Regions from separate parts of the Ferdinandcohnia sp. SAFN-114 genome, predicted to be linked through region 2. Evidence: predicted binding sites of a transcription regulator. Region 2 holds the regulator's gene; the other holds the start of a gene.
What was found. The regulator CtsR, encoded in region 2, represses protease genes until heat stress. The targets are predictions, from matches to a motif close to ATGGTCAATAAAGGTCAAACA.

Region 1: a site for CtsR is predicted at 1,251-1,271, ahead of ACR65M_RS04625 (ATP-dependent Clp protease ATP-binding subunit). Genes of this name have one in related genera too.

The regions. Positions count from the first base shown of each region.
Region 1 is NZ_JBPFDQ010000009.1:48,391-51,610, reverse strand. It holds gene ACR65M_RS04630 (YkvI family membrane protein) at 70-1,101, opposite strand; gene ACR65M_RS04625 (ATP-dependent Clp protease ATP-binding subunit) at 1,350-3,220, shown strand, end outside.
Region 2 is NZ_JBPFDQ010000020.1:64,022-67,241, forward strand. It holds gene mcsB (protein-arginine kinase McsB) at 1-561, opposite strand, end outside; gene mcsA (protein-arginine kinase activator protein McsA) at 565-1,110, opposite strand; gene ACR65M_RS08815 (CtsR family transcriptional regulator) at 1,289-1,750, opposite strand; gene ACR65M_RS08820 (MgtC/SapB family protein) at 1,930-2,631, opposite strand.

The DNA of each region.
Region 1 (3,220 bases), on a different contig from region 2:
GGTTGATTATACCTCTTTATTTTTCCTCTTATATAGTTTCATTTATCCAGGTTTTGATTATTCCCTCGGTTAGCGCTTCATCGGTCTTGCCAACAGTACTAATAAAATCAAACTCATGTACCCAAACAATGGATATAAGAAAGAAATCAAGGAGCCATAACCTAATTGACTTATCAAATAGGCTATTGATAGAATCCCAAACACAATTGAAATTGATGAAAGCTTCAAGACATTTTTCAATTGGCGCTCAAGACCAAATAGGTTTCCGATCACAGACGTAAAGATTTCTCCATAAATCACCAGGATGTACAACCAATAAAACGCAGCCATGACGTTTTTCATTACTTCAGCCATCGGGATTTCAAAACTTTCTACATTTGGTAGTGCGGATAATGATATATGGCTCGTAAATAAAATAAGACATAACGCACCACCACCGATAAAACCGCCCCATCTTAATGTATGTTCATGGTTAATTTCTTTTGCAAGCGGAACTAATACCGGCATTGCCATAGTCAAATTAAAAGCGGAATATAAAAACGGAGAAATCAGCCATTTAGCGCTATGCGACTCGATTTCTGGCCGACTCAATAGACCCGTTGCATCATTTGCTATGACCTCTATTGCTAAAACAAGACTAAAGAATATCATAATTGGAACAACAAACATGTTCACACCAAATAACCCTTTAACTCCATAAGTCAAAACAAAGATTGAAAGCCCACCCGTTAACAGGATTCCAAGCTGATAAGATATTCCCAATTGTTCATGAAAAACCGCTCCTGCACCAGAAAGCATAACGGAAGTTACTCCTATTAGGACAAGAAGCATAAGTGCATTCACCATTAACCCAATTTTTTTTCCAAATAAATATTCATTAAATTCCTTATATGAATTTGCTTGAATTCGGTTTGCGATAATCATTATTCGTGTTCCTAACCATATAAATAAGAAGCCGCTGATGCAGATTCCAACCAAGCCATATACACCGTGCTGGGTAAAAAATTCGACAATTTCTCTACCTGTTGCAAAGCCTGCTCCTACGATTGTTCCTACATATACAGCACCAATCTGGAATGCTGCTCCCCAATTCCCTCGCACAAATAGCCACCTCATTGTTTTATCTGTATTACTTGATATATATGTACAAGTTCTATAAATAAGACGAGCTATTATTTTGGAACAAGCGGAAAAAATTGCTAGGCCTTTTCACTTGAAAGTCAAAAATGGTCAAAGTATAATGTAGACAGAAGGTCAAAGATGGTCAAACACTACGAATCATCATGCATGACCGATTTCATTTATCCTATTAGTCAAAGATAGTCAAAAATTCAAGGAGGTATTTGTTTATGATTTGTCAAGCATGTAATCAAAATGAAGCTACTGTTCAATTACATCTACAACTTAACCACGAAAAGAGACAAATTCAACTTTGCAGTGAGTGTTATGCGAAGGAGAAGAACAACATGAAAATACCTTCAGGATTGAACGGTTTCCCTAATTTCACATTTGATGACCTATTTAAAGGCAATGCCTTCGGTCAACAAAATGGAATCAACCAACAACAAACACAAACAAAACACGGTGGAAATGGCGGAGGTCTTCTCGATCAATTTGGACGGAACCTTACTCAAATGGCGAAAGCTGGACTAATTGACCCAGTAATTGGCCGTGATGAGGAAATCCAACGTGTCATTGAAATTCTAAACCGTCGTAATAAAAACAACCCCGTTCTAATTGGGGAGCCGGGTGTAGGTAAAACTGCTATTGCAGAAGGATTAGCCCTACTTATTGCTGAAGGAAAAGCACCTAACAAGCTTTCAAATAAACAGGTTTACTTACTAGATGTCGCTTCATTAGTTGCCAACACGGGAATCCGTGGTCAATTTGAAGAACGAATGAAGCAATTAATTGCGGAGCTTCAAAAACGTAAAAATATTATTCTATTTATTGATGAGATTCACCTTTTAGTTGGTGCAGGATCTGCAGAAGGATCAATGGATGCAGGAAATATTTTAAAACCAGCTCTTGCACGTGGTGAGCTTCAAGTGGTCGGTGCCACAACTCTAAAAGAATATCGAGAAATTGAAAAAGACGCTGCACTCGAGCGCCGCTTCCAACCTGTTACTGTGGAGGAACCATCGATTGATGAAGCAATTCAGATTCTTGAAGGAATAAAAGGGAAGTATGAAGATTTCCATGGTGTAAAATATTCAGACGAAGCAATCCTTGCATGTGTGACATTATCACACCGCTATATTCAGGATCGATTTTTACCAGACAAAGCTATTGACTTACTTGATGAAGCAGGGTCAAAAATGAACCTTGTATCAGGTGGAACAAATCCAAAAAATATTGAAGAAGAGCTTTCAAAAATTGCAGCGGAAAAAGAAAAAGCTGCTGGAGAAGAAAATTATGAATTAGCAGCAAAACTAAGACATCAAGAAATTCTGCTTGAAAAACAATTAAATAATCCAGAAAACAATGAAAAGCATGTAATTGATGTCGAAAACATTCAACAAATTATTGAAAAGAAAACCGGTATTCCTGTTGGTAAGCTACAAGAAAATGAACAACAAAAGATGAAGCAACTTGCAGAGAATCTTGCCAAAAAAGTAATTGGTCAAAATGAAGCAGTATCAAAGGTTGCGAAAGCAGTACGTCGCAGTCGTGCTGGTTTGAAGGCTAAAAATCGCCCTATTGGTTCCTTCCTCTTCGTTGGACCAACGGGGGTAGGTAAAACAGAATTAACGAAGACACTTGCTGAGGAGCTCTTCGGCTCAAAGGATGCGATGATTAGACTCGATATGAGTGAGTATATGGAGAAACACTCAGTGTCTAAAATCATCGGTTCACCTCCTGGATATGTCGGCCATGAGGAAGCTGGACAACTAACCGAAAAAGTACGTCGTAATCCTTATAGCATCATCCTTTTAGACGAAATTGAAAAGGCACATCCAGATGTTCAACATATGTTCCTACAAATATTAGAGGATGGTCGTTTAACAGATAGCCAAGGCCGTACTGTAAGTTTCAAAGAGACAGTCATTATCATGACAAGTAATGCCGGAGTTGGCGCTCCTAAGAAAATTACGGTCGGCTTTGAAAAGGCTGAAACAGATGCCTACAAGGAATCATCAATCCTTGAGTCACTTGGTTCCTTCTTCAAGCCTGAGTTCTTAAACAGATTTGATGCAATCATCGAATTCAAACAGCTTGA
Region 2 (3,220 bases):
AAGTGCTGGCAGATGCATCATCACAGATGCACGTATCCCAGTCCCTACATTCGTCGGGCAGCTGGTTAAATAACCTCTTGTTTCATCAAACGCGTAATCGACATGCTCTTCAATCCAATCATCCAGGTTGTTTGCAACCCGTAAAGCTTCCGATAATTGTAACCCTGGGAATAAACATTGTATTCGAATATGGTCTTCTTCATTAATCATAATGCTAATTTCTTCATTTTCAGATAAAAGACAAGCTCCATACGTAGAGTCCTCAGCTAAATGTGGACTAATCAAATGTTTTTCAACAAGTACCCTCTTTTCAATTGGTTGGAGCTCCATCATTTTTAATAATTCCATTTCTCCAATTGAAGGAAAACTCTTCCCTGAAAAGCCCTTTTGGAAGACTTCCACAATTTGTTGAGCTTCTTCATTTGAATACACCGTTGAAAAGGGGACATTTTTCAAATTTCGAGCAAGCCTGATCCTTGAACTTAAGACAATATCCGAATCCGGCCCTTCTTGACTCATCCAAGAGCTTAAGGCTTGATTGATAAAATGTTCAAGTGACATTGATTATACCTCCCCCTCTTTGTAACCACCTAGCTTTTTCTCTAAAGCCCTTACGTGGTCACGAACTTCTGCAGCCTTTTCAAATTCCTCTAGGGAAATATACTCCTGCATCTTATGCTTTAATTGTTCAATCTCTTTCCGGATATGGAAGGAGCCTCCGATTCGTTTTGGTATTTTCCCTGTATGATGTGTATTACCACTATGCAGACGTTTTAAGATTGGGGTAAGTTGTTTTTCAAAGGTTGGATAGCAATGCGAGCAGCCAAACCGACCTACCTTTGCAAATTGTTGAAAAGTCATTTTACAGTTACTACATTGTAAAATCTCATTTTGTTGAAAAGCATTTTGCTTTGAACCTGCAAGTGGTTCAAATTGTAGAAGTCCTGCTAATAAGTTATCTATTGAAAAGCCAGATGTGCCTGGAAACATAAACATCTCACTTTTTTCTTGAGCACAATGTTCACATATATGAACCTCTGTCTTTTCACCGTTAATAATCTTTGTAAAATGTAATGTGGCAGGACGTTGATTGCATTCTTGGCATATCATGGTAAGCACCTTCCTACTTAATCAAATGCGCCTTGGCGTATTTGTGCCCGATTTTTTTAGGCCCACATGAAGTGGGTCACAAAGACGTTGCCACAGGATGTGGCGTTCTTAGTCTTTAATCCTATGCTCGAAAAATTACCTTTAAGAAATCGTGGCATTCGCCGGTGGCTTTAACTTATTATCTATACATGAGGGATGTTAGCATTGCCTTTAGCATGCGTGCTCTCAACTCATCCCGATGAGGAAGCTCAATAAACAAGACGGAACGATCAATTACACTTAGCATGATCTTCGCCTCTCTTTTCGAGATTACTTCCTCCTCAATTAAACGCAAAATGACATCTTCTGCACTCGTTTGAGAAATCCGTTTGTCTATAAGGCGAACGAGTTGATTAATCAACTGAGAATCATTATTCGTTTTTACCTTCATAATACGAATATAACCCCCACCACCTCGTTTACTTTCAACTAAATAGCCTCTCTCTAAAGTAAATCGTGTATTTATTACATAGTTAATTTGAGATGGGACACATTCAAATTTATCGGCAATCTCACTTCTTTTTATTTCAACAATAGCTCGATCACTTGTATCAAGAACACTTTTAAGATATTGTTCGATGATATCAGATATATTCCTCATTATGACCACACCTCACCTTGACTTTGACTATATTTGACTATAACTATAATATAAAATGACCGCACTAATTTTTCAACTGTTTCGCTTTTCAAATCGAACGTCAAAATTATTTAGGCAATCATTTTCAAGGCATTTACTATCCTATACTTTCCAAATTTAGTACCCCTCTAAACACCAAATCAGAAAATTTTTTGCACCATTTCTTGTTTTGACAATTCTTCATACAATCGCAAACGTTCGTTTTTACTTCCGACCTCAACATCAATCGTGTACTGGCAATTATTATTAATTTTATCCTTCGAGTACTTAATGTTAAAATCCCTTACCCGGTAACCATTATCTTTAAATAGTTGTAAGATTGCAGAAAATGATGAAATATCTTCATTGATAATGATATGAACAACTTTTCTTTTTCTGGATTTAAAGAAGAATTCCTCAAATCGATTAAGGAAAATTAGACTCAGTAAAACAACGATTGTTGTTAATATGGCAGGAGCATACATGCCTAATCCGATAATTAACCCAAGACCGGCAACCACCCAAATGGAGGCAGCAGTTGTTAACCCCCGAACCGTTGCATCCCTTACAAGAATAGTACCGGCACCCAAAAATCCAATACCACTTATCACATAGGAAGGAATCCGTGCTGGATCAAAACGTACGTTTGTACTCATTTCTAAATAAGGCTGGAACCCGTAAATTGACATTAACATCATTAAACAGGAGCCGACCCCAACTAGCAAATGGGTACGAAACCCAGCAGGGTGCTTATGTACCTCTCTTTCCAAGCCGACTAACCCGCATAATAACGCGGCTAAAAAAATCCGTATCGACATCGTTAAAAATTCTTCTGTTTGGAACGATGCAATAAAATCAATCATGTTACATCCTCCCTTTTTATGTATATGCAAAAACCTTTTATTAGGTATAGGTATTCGATAGGCAACCTAAATCCCCTTTTTTAAACAAGAAAAAATTTAGTGTTTTATAATTATACGATTCATCAATTAAATTATGATTTCTTAGGACCCATTTTTTTAGAATAGTAATTAATACTTATAACTATGACATTTTTATCATAAACAAACTGATATAAATTATTGATATTCATTAGTATGTAAAATTTAACATGGTTTATGGGGGGTAAGATTGAAAACGGGCGGTTATGGGGATTCTGTGAGATATATTGGTATAGTATGTTTAAAGTAAATCAAAAGAGGCTCATCCGTACTGTTGGTGTATCGTTTATATGCTGATTGCGATATACCATTTATCGTTTTGCGACCTGGTGATGTATCGTTTAGGCCGTTTGCGGTATAACAATTATCGTTTCTCAATATGGCGATATACCGAATAAGCCATTTGCGGTATAGCACTTATCGTTTTGCGATATGGCAATATACCGATTAAGCCATTTTCGTTATACTATTTGTTGTTTCTCGATATGTTGATATACCGTTTAGGCCGTTT